One region of the Aneurinibacillus uraniidurans genome, then DNA from elsewhere that is predicted to be linked to it. Evidence: riboswitches for the same ligand, from Rfam matches in the RefSeq annotation. Region 1 holds a riboswitch; the other holds the start of a gene.
What was found. A riboswitch is a leader RNA that binds a small molecule or an ion and turns the genes downstream of it on or off. The one in region 1 is predicted to bind thiamine pyrophosphate.

Region 1 (7,599 bases):
TAAATGAGAACAAACGTCAATATTTTTAGAAAATTTCTATGATTCATTTACACCTTCTGCTACCTTACTAGTGCTTTATCATTACTTTACAATTACTTTTCATCAATCGAACTAATGCCATATTCCTAGCTATTCCATAATATCCAATTGATAGTTGAAATACTCACAAGTCTTACGATATGATCTAACTAATTACAATGGATTACTATACGATTTAGATAGAAAGACAGGCTTTTCAGGGGGGACTTGATGTGAATCGTAAAAAATTATCGTATCTTCTAAAAGATGCCGTTCTAGCAGAAGATATTTATTCAAATACTGGCACACTATTGCTTGAGAAAGGCTCTCGGCTGCGCGGTACGGATATTACACTCCTTTTTAACCACGATATTGACAGCATTATGGTAGACGATGAAGAAAAGCATATTAAGCGAGACCTGATTCAGCAAATCCGAAATATTACCGGATCAGATAATAAGTCATTCGGTAACTCCTATGTAAATAATCTGGATCAGATTAAAAGAATGTTTGAAGAAATTGAAGAAAATCGCCCAGTTTCTCTTCACTCGTATCTGGCCAGTTACTCCAATCTATTGGAATCGGCACTTGAGAATACATCCATGCTCCTAGCTCTGCATAAAGTACGCGGCTTCGATGACTACACATATCGGCACAGTCTTAATGTCAGCCTGTTATGCGGTGTGATCGCCCGTCTGCTTCGACTCTCACCAGACGATATCTGGTTATACGGTCAGTGTGGACTGCTACATGACATCGGAAAACTTAAACTCAACCCGATTCTTATTCAAAAAGACTATCAAAAACTAACAGATAGAGAAGAAGAACAGCTTCGTTCTCACACATCATCCGGGTATGAAATTCTCTCTCTAGTCTCCGGTGCGAACGATACAATTATGGAAGCAGCGCTATACCACCACGAATTTTTGGATGGCTCCGGTTATCCGAATGGTCTGCGAGGAGATCAGATTCCATTCCCTGCACAAGTAGTTGCTGTTGCCAATGAGTATGATCGATACTGTTCAGATCAAGTCGGCTCCCCGCATCTTTCACCTTACCAAGCCGCTCAGGAATTAACCAATGCCGCTTTCGCCAACCAGCTGAATCCTCGCATTGTTCTTCCTTTCGTACACTTTATCGTCGGCGGCTATATCGGCCACAATGTGACCCTTAATGACCAGACACGCGGAACGATTGTCTATTTAAACCCGGATGAACCGTTACGACCGCTTATTAAAACGGAAACGGGCTATATAGACTTGCGTCAGGCACGCATGCTTTCCATTATCGAAATCGACTGATTACAGAAAGGCTCCGATCGTCTACCAAGCATGTAGACAGTCGGAGCCTTTTTTCTATATTTGTATTCGATTATTTTCCGGCGGGTTCAACAAATTGTAGAAGTTCCTGATCCGGTCCATGGAAGAAAATTGTTCGTCCCCCATCAATTGCCCGCTTCGGCTCTTCTGTCGTAAATATAATCCCTCGTTCCCCGTAATATGCCATCGCTTCTTCTATATTGTCCACTGTAAATGCAAGATGGTTTACTACGCTCTGTGTACTGTATTCACTGCCTGAGGCAAGATCTCGAATCAGTTCAATCTCAAAACCTGGTTGATTCGGATGTAGCAGAAAAGCCATCTCTCGTACAGCATTCTCTCCACGTGCGCGTACTTGATAGCCAAACATTTCTGTATAAAAAGAAATAGAGCGGTCCATATCTACTACGACAAGTGCTACGTGTTCTGCTTTTCTAATCATCGTATGTATCCTCGCTTTCATATCGTATGTAACCATCTTACTATACAATCTTCATGTACTGGGTCGATGAATACATTTTCTATCAAGCAAAATTCGTGCCAGTATGATAAAATGGCAAAAGGTATTGTTATTTCGTAGGAGGATCACAGCATGACACAACAAACAATACAAGCCAAATACGTACGCGAGTCGCGTACAATAAAAGAAAGCATGGTGCTACCACCTGATACCAATCACCATGGTACGATGTTCGGTGGTGAAGTGATGGCCTACATTGATGATGTAGCAACAATTGCAGCAACGAAACACGCTCGTCACCCAGTTGTAACTGCATCGACTGATTCCGTCGACTTCCTTCATCCGATTAAAGCAGGCTATGCGGTGCGTCTCGAATCATTCGTTACCTGGACACACAAAACGTCTATGGAGATTTTCGTCCGCATCGTATCAGAAGACTTGCTGACCGGTGAAAAAATCGTCTGCGCTACCTCGTTTCTGACATTCGTAGCACTTGATGAAGCTGGCAAACCGATCTCGGTACCACCCATCGTACCAGAAACACCAGAAGAAATCGCCCTGCATGAATCTGCCCCACGTCGCGCCTCCGCACGCCGCGAACGCCGTAGCGAAAGCAAAGTATTCGCCGCAGAGTTTGGTATCGTGAACTAGGGATCATTCTTATTTCATAGAATAGGAGACACACAATGAGTACAATGCACCCAACTCTTGATTTCCATATTGATGCCTTCCGTCCAATGATGGACGAACCTACATTCGAACTGTTCACAGACTGGTGCCACCGTTATCAGGAAGATACGATGCCGTATCCATTCGCGATGTTAAGTTGGATGCTTGATGATTATGGCTACTGGGGCAAGCAGATTGGCAAAGAGAACCTTTATGAGTACTATTATGACGCACTTGAATTCGATGAACTGTACGCGCTGCTGTACAAAATTCAGGCGTTTACGCTGTATGGCTATGGCAACTGGTCAAACAATGACCGCAAACGCAAAGGGCTGCAGCCAGTTCGATTTAAACAAGTATAAAGACCGTCAAGAGAGACTGCCCCAAGCCAGAACATGGCCATAGGGGCAGTTTTTTTGTGGTATCGACAACGTGTGGTGGTGAGGGAGTGGGAGAAGGGAGGAGTCGTTTCGGTACGCTTGCAGGGAAGTGACGAGGTCCCACCCGATCCCGGCTTCTCCACCACACTTTGGAGAAAACAGCCACCAAGAAAAAAGAGGCTGTCTCAGCCGCTTTGTTACAGCTTTTGAGACAGCCTCTTCCTTTTAATCACAACTCTTCTTGCTTACTTATAAATTTGGCTTCCTGATGTACGGAATTCCTCCGCTTTTTCTTTCATTCCCTGATCCACTGCTTCTTCTGTATCTAATCCGTTGTTCTTTGCGTATTCACGAATATCCTGTGTAATACGCATGCTGCAAAACTTCGGTCCACACATCGAGCAAAAATGGGCTGTTTTCGCTCCCTCTGCTGGAAGGGTTTCATCATGGTATTCAATCGCACGTTCAGGATCAAGCGAGAGGTTAAATTGATCTCTCCAGCGGAATTCAAAACGAGCTTTCGAAAGAGCATCATCGCGGATCTGGGCACCTGGATGTCCTTTGGCCAAATCAGCAGCATGTGCAGCTAACTTATATGTAACTACCCCTACTCGAACATCTTCTTTGTTCGGTAGGCCAAGGTGCTCTTTTGGTGTCACATAGCATAACATAGCTGTTCCATACCATCCAATCATCGCCGCCCCGATCGCTGATGTGATGTGATCATATCCCGGTGCAATATCCGTTGTCAGTGGACCGAGCGTATAAAACGGTGCTTCCTGACAAACTTCTAGCTGTCGATCCATGTTTTCTTTAATTTTATGCATCGGCACATGCCCCGGTCCTTCTACGATCACCTGTACGTCATGCTTCCAGGCAATCTTCGTTAATTCCCCGAGTGTTTCTAATTCAGCGAACTGTGCCTCATCATTCGCATCGGCAATACTGCCTGGGCGCAATCCATCCCCTAATGAGAAAGCAACATCATATGCTTTCATGATTTCGCAAATTTCCTCAAAATGTGTATATAAGAAGTTTTCCTGATGATGAGCCAAGCACCAAGCTGCCATAATGGAGCCCCCACGCGACACGATACCAGTTACCCGTTTCGCTGTAAGAGGAATGTAGCGAAGGAGTACACCCGCATGGATGGTAAAGTAATCTACCCCTTGCTCTGCTTGCTCAATCAATGTATCGCGGAAAATCTCCCACGTAAGTTCTTCCGCCTTTCCTCCCACTTTCTCAAGCGCTTGATAAATCGGAACGGTACCAATTGGAACGGGAGAATTACGCACGATCCACTCACGTGTGGCATGAATGTTTTTCCCCGTAGAAAGATCCATAATCGTATCCGCACCCCAGCGAATCGCCCACGTCATTTTTTCTACTTCTTCCTCAATCGACGAGGTAACGGCTGAATTCCCGATATTGGCATTAATTTTCACGTGGAAGTTACGTCCAATAATCATCGGCTCGCTTTCTGGATGATTAATATTAGACGGGATGATCGCACGTCCTGCTGCAATCTCTTGTCTTACAAATTCCGGCTCCATGTTCTCGCGAATCGCAACAAACTCCATCTCAGGTGTGATGATGCCGCGACGTGCATAATGAAGCTGCGTAACATTTTGCCCTTGTTTCGCCCGGAGTGGTTTCCGAATCAGTCCCGGAAATACCTCATGATTCTCTAATTCCTCTCCAAGACGCAAACCATTATCTTCCGGCTTTACCGCTCTGCCTTCATATTCCTCAGCATCTCCACGCTCTTCAATCCAGTTCTGACGGATTTTCGCAATTCCTTCGCGAATGTTTACCTCACATGCTTCATCTGTGTACGGACCACTCGTGTCATAAATGCGCACTGGTGCATTTTCAACTACCACTTCCCCGTTTTGGGAAGGAGACAAAGCAACCTCACGAACAGGTACACGAATGTCTGGTCGTGACCCTTCTATGTATACTTTCTGACTGTTTGGAAACCCTTTGACTCCCCAATTTTGCTCTTGCATGTTTCTTCCTCCTTTTTCGTGTGTACTACACAAAAGGACAGGATAAGGATCAGCATAATAAAAGCCGGGCCCTATAAAGGGACCCGGCTCGTTATACATGAGAGATCTAGCAAGGCACAACACAAACGAATGCCTTGTAGCTACAGATAACTCATACGAACTACTTTCCTACGCTGGTATGATCCAGATCAGGTCCCGAGGGTTTAGAAACGTAGATGCGTTTCAATCTCAGCCCGAACTCTCGGACACCCCTAGTAGTAAACATGTTATGTTTTTATTGTATTCGTGATTACATAGAAACATTAACACTTTCTATTTTAAAAATCAATATGTCGGTATTGCTACTTTTTCGTAACCAATTCAAGCTTAACCGGGATACTCGCTGGAACTTTCTCCCCTTTTACTACTTTTTTCGCAGCTTCTACCGCTTGTTTTCCAATCAGCTCTGGTTTCTGAGCAATGGTAGCGCTCATCCGACCGTCTTGTACAGCTTTTACCGCATCAGCTGTAGCATCAAACCCGACAACGACCACATCTTTTAAGCCCGCTGCCTGAATCGCTTGAATAGCTCCGAGTGCCATTTCATCGTTATGGGCAAATACAGCTTTGACATCTTTATTAGCCTGAAGAATGTTCTCCATTACGCTCAATCCTTTGGCGCGGTCAAAATCAGCTGGCTGCTTCGCGACAACTTTTACGCCTGGTTCTTTATCGACGATTTCATGGAATCCTTGGCCACGCTCACGAGCTGCTGAAGAACCTGGAATGCCTTCAAGTTCAACGATATTACCCTTCTTGCCGATTTTATCGAGTAAATATTTAGCTGCCATACGGCCACCCTCTACGTTATCAGACGCTACATGAGAGACAACCTTGCCCCCTTCTGCACTACGGTCAACTGTAATAACCGGGATATTAGCATTATTAGCAGACTTAATCGCAGACGCAATCGCGGCAGAGTCTGTAGGATTTACCAGAATCACATCGACCTTACGCTGAATCAAATCCTCAATGCCGGAGATTTGCTTCGCCGGGTCATCCTGTGCATCTACTGTTACCAGTTTCATCCCGTTCGCGGTCGCTGCTTTCTCTGCCCCCTGTTTTAAGCTGACGAAAAATGGATTGTTTTGCGTAGAGACAGCTAGACCAACTGTTGCTTGTCCTGTCTTGCCACCTTGCGCACCCTTATTATCGCTTGTACCTGGTGCCTGTGTCGTACAGCCTGCTAACAAAGAGATGCCAAGCAAGCCGGCTACCATTCCTTTAATAAGTCGTTTCATGTGTGATGCCCCCTTAAGTAGATAAATAAACTATGCTGCTTTTTTGCGGTCAAGAAGCACCGCCAGCAAAATGACAGCCCCTTTGACTACCTGCTGGTAGAAAGAGGAGACTTCCAGTAAGTTCAGGCCGTTGTTCAGTACCCCGATAATCATGGCACCAATCAGCGTACCAAAAATCCAACCGCGTCCACCTGACAGGCTTGTCCCGCCAAGCACAACCGCGGCGATTGCATCCAGCTCATAGCCCGCTCCGGCATTCGGCTGTGCTGAGTTTAGGCGCGAAGTGAGAATAATCCCCGCGAAGGCTGACAGAAAACCTGTTAGCGCATAAATGTATAGTTTGACACGGCCTACCTTAATGCCAGATAGAATAGAGGCTTCCTCATTCCCCCCAATGGCATACACGCGGCGGCCAAATGCGGTTCTACGAAGAACGAAATACAGAATGATAAATAAGATCAACATCCAGATAACCGGAACAGGAATATACGAAAAATACCCTGCACCTAGCATCGTAAACAGGTCGCTATTAAATCCAGTAATTGGACTCCCGTCCGTATAGACGAGTGCCAGTCCACGGAAAATCGTCATCGTAGCCAGCGTAGCAATGAATGGTGCTACTTTTCCTTTTGTAATCAACAAACCGTTGATTGCTCCCATTACCGTACCTGCCGCAAGACCACACAAGATTGCAAGCACAGCGCTCATACCATTCGTCATCATACTAGCCGTAACGGCACCGGAAAGTGCGAGAACCGCACCGACAGATAGGTCAATGCCACCTGTCAGAATGACGAACGTCATCCCGAATGCAATCAGTGCGTTAACAGACACCTGGCGCATGACATTTAGAATATTATTTTCAGTCAAAAAATCCGGGCTCATAATCGACAAAATCACAATAATGACAAGAAGCCCGATCAGCGAACCAAGTCGCTGTATACTCGTAGAAAATTTTTTAGTCGTTCCCATTGTTACTTCCCTCCGGTCGCTGCGTGCATAATCGCTTCCTGTGTCGCATCGCAGGCATCCATCACAGCAGTCAGCTTTCCTTCATGCATAACCAAAATTCGATCACTCATCCCGAGAATCTCCGGTAGCTCGGATGAAATCATGATGATGGTGACACCTTCTGCTGTCAGTTCGTTCATAATGTGATAAATTTCTTTCTTAGCACCAATATCAACACCACGTGTCGGCTCGTCTAAAATGAGAACTTTCGGCTGGATACCGAGCCATTTGCCAATGACGACTTTTTGCTGATTGCCGCCTGACAGTGATTTGACGTGCTGTTCAGCATCTCTTGTTTTAATGTTTAGACGCGTAATCATATCGCGTACGAGATGCTTTTCTTTCCCGACCGCCATCAAGCCGTTGCGAGATAAAACGGACAGGTTCGGCAAGGCAATGTTCTCACGTACCGATAGTTCAAGCACGAGCCCCTCAGCTTTGCGATCTTCCGTA
Region 2 (7,599 bases), 1.9 Mb from region 1:
CTTCGCCTGCTTAACTGCATCAGACACCGACATCCCCTGCGCCAGACCCGCTGCGGTTGCGGCTGCAAATGTACAGCCCGTTCCATGTGTATGCGGTGTATCGAAACGATCTGCCGTCATCTCCGTGAACGTATCTCCATCATATAAAAGATCGGTCACCTGTGGACCCGTTCCATGCCCGCCTTTAATAACAACATTTGCCGCTCCACCTGCATGCAGGATATAAGCAGCTTCTTTCATCTCTTCAATCGTTTCAATCCTTTTCATGCCGGTCAGCACCTCTGCTTCCGGCAAATTCGGCGTAACAACCATCGAAAGCGGAAGCAGATGCTCCTTTACTGCAGCAACTGCTTCTTCAAGCAGCAGCGGTGCTCCGCCTTTCGCAATCATCACCGGGTCGAGTACATAATTTTTCACCTTGTACTCCTTCAACTTATCCGCAACCGTACGAATAATCGAGCTATCAAACAGCATACCTGTTTTCACGGCGTCCGTTCCAAGATCAGATAGCACCGCATCCAGCTGCTGCGCAACGAATTCAGGCGGCACGGCGAATACACCGTGCACGCCGTTTGTATTTTGTGCCGTCAAGGCAGTTAGTACCGACATACCGAACACACCAAGTTCTTGAAATGTTTTTATATCAGCCTGAATGCCTGCTCCGCCGCCACTGTCTGAACCTGCGATGGTAAGTGCTTTGTATACAGCCATTTTGTCTTCCTCCTACTCAATATGCCTGTTACTTTGCCCTACATCTACGGCAGGGCAGTAAAACAATCTTCCGGCTTTACATCCGGCTTAACCTGTTTGTTTTTCTTCAGCCAGTCTACTACTTTCGTCCATTGATCTGCAGATTGAGCGCCAAATGGCTGTCCTTGCTCATTCATAAGCGGCAGAAGAATATCCAGGCTTTTTTCTTCCACATCTTTTTCAAGCGGGAATTCTTTCTTTTCGTTTGCAAGCAGATAGCCAAGCCCCTCCTGCTTATGATTCAACACGTAGTCCTGTCCTTTAGATGCTGCTTTCCAGAAACGAGCAAGTAAATCTTTTTTGTCTGCGATCGTTTTATCGCTTGCCGCAATAACAAGCTCAGATGAATCCGGCACGCCATAGTCGGATAGATTAATTGCGCGAACCGGGAAGCCTTTTTTATCAAGCAAAAGTTGCTCATGATTTTTATAGCCACCAATTACCGCGTCTACCCGGTTTGTAGCCAGTGCAGAAACAATATCAAACCCGATATCTGTCATTTTCGCCTGTTTAAAATCAGCTCCGTCTTTTTCCATCATCGTCTGGATATTCACTTCATCAAGCGGCATGGACGGATAGCCAATTTTTTTGCCCGCAAAATCTTTTGGCGAATGAATCGGACTGTCCTTCGGCACCAGTACAACATTTAACGGATGGCGAACAACAGACGCAATCGATTTTACCGGTACCCCTTCGCTACGTGCAATGGCTACAGCTGGCTGATACGTAAACGCCAGATCAATTTTGTTCGCTGCTGCCATACGGAGCGGGTCATTCGTTTCGGCTGGCATCTGAATATCAAGATCAATGCCCTCTTCCGCAAAATATCCTTTTTTCATCGCCGTATACAAGAACGAATGTACCGCATTCGGGTACCAATCCAGCATAATCGTTAGTTTTTCCTTCGGCTTGTCCGAAGCTCCCTCCTGTTTAGCTGGCCCTGTCTGACTGCCGCATCCGGCAAGCAGCAGCATCGCACATAAACATACAAATAATGCCTTACCTATCCGACTTTTCTGCATCGTCCATTCCTCTTTTCTTTTATTTATGTTTTACGATTCTCTTCTCCAATGCATACGCAACAATAAACATGAGCACGCCGAGCAGTGCTAGTACAAGCACAGACGCAAATACGCCATCTGCTCGCAGCGAAGAAGACATGCGCCGTCCGAAATAACCAAGCCCCTGTTCCGCTCCAAGCCATTCTCCAATTGTAGCGCCCGTTACACTGAACACGGCTGCAACCTTCAATCCGGAGAAAAACGACGGCAGTGCCATCGGTACTTGAGCTTTCCAGAAAATCTGCGCTCGGTTTGCTCCAAACGTCCGCAGCAAATCCACCACTTCTGAATCTCCTGACTTCAATCCGTCATACAAGCTGACGACAAGCGGAAAAAACGAAATAAGTACGACCACCGCAACCTTTGAAGACAGCGAGTAGCCAAACCAGAGGGCAAACACCGGAGCGATCGCAATGAGTGGAACCGTCTGGGACACGATCAATACGGGATAAAACATCTTCTCAAACAACGGCGAGAAAAACATCAGCACGGACAGGACAACGGCTAGCAGAATGGATAGCAAGAGCCCTATCATCATCTCTTCAAATGTAGCCAACAGGTGAACACCGAACAGTTCATCGCTGTAGCTGATCAGCCCTGCCATAATCTCGCTCGGTGCCGGAAGGATGAAAGACGGAACGCCGCCCATTTTGACACCGATCTCCCAGGCAGCTAGCAGCACTACGAAAAAAACAGCGGCTGGCCAGTATGTATGTAACTGCCTTCTCATTTTCCCTTCCTCCCGCTGATCATATGTGTCAACTGCTGGCGATACGCGGTAAACTCCGGTGTGAAGACCAGTTCTTTCGTACGTGGACGACGCAGTTGAATCGGCATCTCCACGCAATTTTCACCTGGACGCAGCACAAGCACTCGATCACTTACAAGCACTGCTTCTTCAATATCATGCGTAATAAAGAGTACTGTTTTGCCAAGCTGTTCCCAAATGCTTAGCAGCCATTCCTGCATATCCTGACGGGTTAGCGTGTCAAGTGCCCCGAATGGTTCATCCAGCAACAGAACATCAGCCCCTGTCATAATGGTTCGCAAAAACGATACCCGCTGCCGCATTCCACCAGACAGCTGGGATGGATACGCATCTGCATAACCGGACAGCCCGGCGCGAATGATCCACTCCTGCGCCTGCCGAACAGCCTCTTCTCTTGGCTGCCCTGCTATTTCTGCCGGAAGCAAAATATTATCCAGCACCGTGCGCCACGGAAGGAGCAGATCTTTTTGCGGCATCAGCGCTACTTTTCCCAGTCTATTCTTTTCTTGGACGCCACCAATTTGGATGCTGCCCGCATTCGGTTCGGCAAGCCCTGCTATCAACCGAAAGATCGTGCTTTTCCCAGACCCGCTCGCCCCGATCAGCGAGACGAATTCACCCTGTTGTACAGCAAACGATACATGATCCAATACCGGTGTACTGCTCTTTGGATACTGATATGTTAACTGGTGAACAGCAAGCATTAGCTCTCCCTCCTTCGATCCATTTCCATAGAAAAAGCGCCCTCCTATGGAGTGGCGCGTGTCTGCAAGCATAAAAACAGATCGGCTCCACTTCCCTCCATCGGCATTATCCGCATCAGGTTATAAGGGTCGGGACGACTGCCCCTCTCAGCAACTATGCTCCCCTAGTGGTCGTTTTTGTATTGAATTGTTTTCATCGTACTCCGAATGCTTCTCTCCGTCAATCATTGAATACTCCTTACTAATTTTCTAAATAATCTGTACATTATCCTCCTTATGACGTATGATAAAAGAATGAGAACGCTTGCAAATCTAAGAAAAAAGATTCTTAAGGAGAGAAGGATGTGACAGAAGATGTACTCATTTCCACTTGGTAAATACATCAAGCACATCACAACCAGCTGGTACAAAGAAAAGCCTGCCCTTGACCCTGATCTAGTCGCGGACATCCAGACTATGATTGCTTCCGTGAACCGTCATACTTATGAAGATCAGCTATTAAAACGGATGCGCTTTATTGTGTTTGATACAGAGACGACCGGATTTCATCCGTATGCAGGTGATGAGATTATTTCCATTGGCGCAGTCGTTGTTGAAAACGGTGCCATTCAGGAAAAACTCTTCCATGAACTAATCCAACCACGCAAACCGATTCCAGCGATCGTGACAGAAATCACAGGAATTTCCAATGAAGATGTCGCAGATGCTCCTCCCGTTCTGCCAGTCCTTCATAAATTCCTGCAATTTATCGGAGATGACTACCTGGTTGCCCACTGCGCAGACTTCGATATAAACTTCCTGAACACCAAGCTTAAAAAGCTATGCAAGACAAAGTTAAACAACCCCGTTATTGATACAATGTCGATCTCCTATCATATACTTCCGAACAATAAGTCATATGGGCTTGACACCTTACTTGACCTATATCATATTCAGGTCGAAGGGCGCCACACTGCGCTTGGTGATGCGGTAATGACTGCTGAGCTATTTCTCTGCTTCCTTGATGAATTAGAGAAGCGTGGCATCGAGACCCTGCACGGCCTTGAAGGTTATATTAAGACGATGCACTTACTTCGTCAGAGACAGGAAACAGGCTATGCTTCTATATAAAAAACACACAAAAGAACGGTGCGGATTACATCCTGCACCGTTCTTTTTATAACTAATCTTCCATTGTAGACAAATCTCCTGTCGGAAGGCCAAGCTCCCATGCTTTCAAAACACGACGCATAATTTTACCGGAACGTGTCTTCGGAAGCTTGTCACGGAATTCAATCTGACGCGGCGCGGCATGCGCAGCCAGACGCTCCTTCACGAATACACGAATCTCTTCTTTAAGTTCATCACTTTCTTCATATCCTGCACGAAGCGTAATGAACGCTTTGATGATCTCACCGCGTACCGGATCCGGTACACCGATAACGCCCGCTTCCGCTACTGATGGATGCTCCACAAGCTTACTTTCAACTTCAAATGGTCCTACACGCTCACCTGATGTGTTAATAACATCATCCACACGACCTTCGAACCAGAAATAACCGTCTTCATCCATATAAGCAGAGTCACCGGACAAGTACCAGCCAGTCTGGAAGTATTCTTCATATTTCGCTGGGTTGTTCCAGATCTGACGCATCATCGCTGGCCATGGCGGCATGATTGCCAGGTTGCCCATTGTGTTCGGTGGAAGTTCATTCCCTTCATCATCGACAATTGCCATTTTGATAAACGGAAGCGGCTTACCCATTGAACCTGGACGGATTGGCATAGACCGATAGTTAGCACAGATCGAAGAACCTGTTTCAGTCATCCACCAGTTATCATGGATGCGGCGGTCAAGTACATCAAGTCCCCAACGAATTACCTCTGGATTGAGCGGCTCACCAGCAGAGAGAACGTGACGGAGAGTAGACAGATCGAAGCGCTTCGGCAGCTCGTCCCCTTCACCCATCAGCATACGGAATGCAGTTGGCGCACTGAACCAAACGTTAACTTTGTATTTCTCAAGTGTTGCATACCAGTCAGCTGGTTTAAAACGTCCACCGCGCAATACAACCGTTACACCGTTAAGCCATGGAGACCACATGCCTGCTGATGTCCCTGTTACCCAGCCTGGGTCCGCTGTACACCAGTAAACATCACCTTCGCGCAGGTCATACACCCATTTGCCTGCCATGTACTGATGGATCATCGCATCATGCACCTGCAAAACGCCTTTTGGCTTACCTGTGGAACCGGATGTATAGTGAAGCAGCATGCCGGATTCACGTTCTCCCCATTCAATTGTATAATCAGCCGATACACTCATCAGCTCTTCGTACAATACTTGATTGTCAGCTGTTTTCTCTTCAGCACTAACCAGAATAACATGTTTCAATTCTGGCAGATCCTGTACCGGGATGCGGTACAGAAGTCCTGGTGTTGTCACAACAGCTACCGCACCGCTATCTTGGAGACGGTCACGCACAGCATCTTCCATGAATGCCTCAAATAACGGACCTGCAATTGCACCAATGCGCACAATACCAAGAAGTGCAATAAACAACTCTGGGCTACGCGGCATAAAAATAAATACGCGATCACCTTTCTTAACACCTTTGGAACGAAGACCATTCGCAAAACGGCTCGACAGTTCGCGAAGCTGTGCATATGTGTACTGCTCGTCCCGCTCTCCATCTGTATAAAGAAGTGCGGTTTTCTCGCCCTGACCATTATCTACATGACGGTCAATCGCTTCGTATACCATGTTAACTTTTCCTGTTGTATACCAAGAAAAGTTTTTTTCGATTTCTTTCCAATTAGCTGTACGAACAGCCTCATCATAATCCTTAAGGTTCGCTGTGTTATCTAACAGCATAATATCTTTTGATCTTTCTGTTGTAGCCATGGTTTTCTGCCCCCATCCTGGATTATTAATAGCCTTTCAAGAAGGCTTTTTTTATTTGTTATACAACACTTTACTACAAATTGCACAAGAATTAAAGCGCTTTACTTCAAAAAATTGTGACTTTTTTATTTTCTTTTTTTAATTTTTGTCAAAATCCACCGTTCATATCTTACCTAGACCCGCCAAACGCTATACGTAACAAAAGTAAAGGAAAGTGATGCTGCATGAATCGACTTTATAAATATGGGGCCGTTAGTCTCCTCGCTATCCTGCCCGTTTTTTTACTAGCTGCTTGCCTGGGAAAAGAAGCGGCTCCGCCCACTCCAAAACCCGGCACAACAACGTCCATCCGTTCAGCAGACAAAGAAAAGTACTATAAAGTCAACCACATTAGTAAAGTCCAGGAAATCCGTTCTGATCTCGGAAATAGCCATCATGTCGTTACCATTCACCACAATAGCAATCAGACGAGTCACTACATGAAACGAGAAGTGACGGTTAAGTTTCGTACCGCACTCACTGGCCCACAACTAGCCACAATCCTGCGTACTATTGATGGGAAAACCAAGTCACACCACGGGTCAACCTATATTTTCAAATCAAGTCGCATGTCAACCGATCAACTTATTGCGTACTTCTCAAAGCGAAACGATGTGCAGTTCGCTGAGCCGAATTATCTTCTGCTCCCGAATGCCATACCAAACGATTCACTCTATCCCAAATATCAATGGAATATGCCCGCGATAAATATGGAACAGGCATGGGATATTAGCAAAGGAAGTGATGCTGTACCAATCGCGATCATTGACACAGGACTTGACTTGCATCACCCGGAATTCACAGACAAGGTAGTAGATGGCTATAACGTATTAAATCCTGGTGCGTTGCCACAAGATGACAACGGGCACGGCACACATGTAGCCGGCATTATTGCAGCCCGCACGAATAACGGTCGTGGTGTAGCAGGTATAGCATGGAATAACAAGCTTATGCCGATTAAGGGGATTGGCGGTAATGGAAGCGGCTCTTCTTTCGACATTGCCAAGGGTATCATATGGGCAACTGACCATGGGGCACGTGTCATTAACATGAGTGTTGGCAACTATCAACCATCCAGCGTGCTGCACGATGCCATCAAATATGCATTCAGTAAGGATGTCGTCATGGTAGCGGCCAGCGGCAACGATCATTCGTCTCAGCCAAGCTTTCCAGCCTCCTATCCAGAAGTAGTCAGCGTAGCCGCTGTTGATCAGAACGGAAATCAGGCTCCTTTTTCTAATTTTGGTTCTAGCATAGATGTGGCAGCTCCCGGCGTAGACATTCCTAGCACCTACCTCCCCGGTGAATACGCAGCATTATCTGGTACATCAATGGCTTGCCCCCACGTTACGGGTCTCGCCGGATTAATCCGCTCACTCAACCCTTCATTAA

Region 2: it holds a riboswitch for thiamine pyrophosphate, as region 1 does, so the genes downstream of both, PO771_RS05430 (ABC transporter ATP-binding protein) here and thiC (phosphomethylpyrimidine synthase ThiC) in region 1, are expected to answer to the same signal.

The regions. Positions count from the first base shown of each region.
Region 1 covers NZ_CP116902.1:3,043,012-3,050,610, forward strand. The annotation lists gene PO771_RS15240 (HD-GYP domain-containing protein) at 252-1,319, shown strand; gene PO771_RS15245 (VOC family protein) at 1,390-1,779, opposite strand; gene PO771_RS15250 (acyl-CoA thioesterase) at 1,930-2,448, shown strand; gene PO771_RS15255 (hypothetical protein) at 2,484-2,828, shown strand; gene thiC (phosphomethylpyrimidine synthase ThiC) at 3,092-4,855, opposite strand; TPP riboswitch at 5,004-5,118, opposite strand; gene rbsB (ribose ABC transporter substrate-binding protein RbsB) at 5,197-6,135, opposite strand; gene rbsC (ribose ABC transporter permease) at 6,166-7,107, opposite strand; gene PO771_RS15275 (sugar ABC transporter ATP-binding protein) at 7,110-7,599, opposite strand, start outside.
Region 2 covers NZ_CP116902.1:1,078,919-1,086,517, reverse strand. The annotation lists gene thiD (bifunctional hydroxymethylpyrimidine kinase/phosphomethylpyrimidine kinase) at 1-711, opposite strand, end outside; gene PO771_RS05440 (ABC transporter substrate-binding protein) at 756-1,772, opposite strand; gene PO771_RS05435 (ABC transporter permease) at 1,792-2,541, opposite strand; gene PO771_RS05430 (ABC transporter ATP-binding protein) at 2,538-3,284, opposite strand; TPP riboswitch at 3,360-3,460, opposite strand; gene PO771_RS05425 (3'-5' exonuclease) at 3,639-4,394, shown strand; gene acsA (acetate--CoA ligase) at 4,447-6,168, opposite strand; gene PO771_RS05415 (S8 family peptidase) at 6,393-7,599, shown strand, end outside.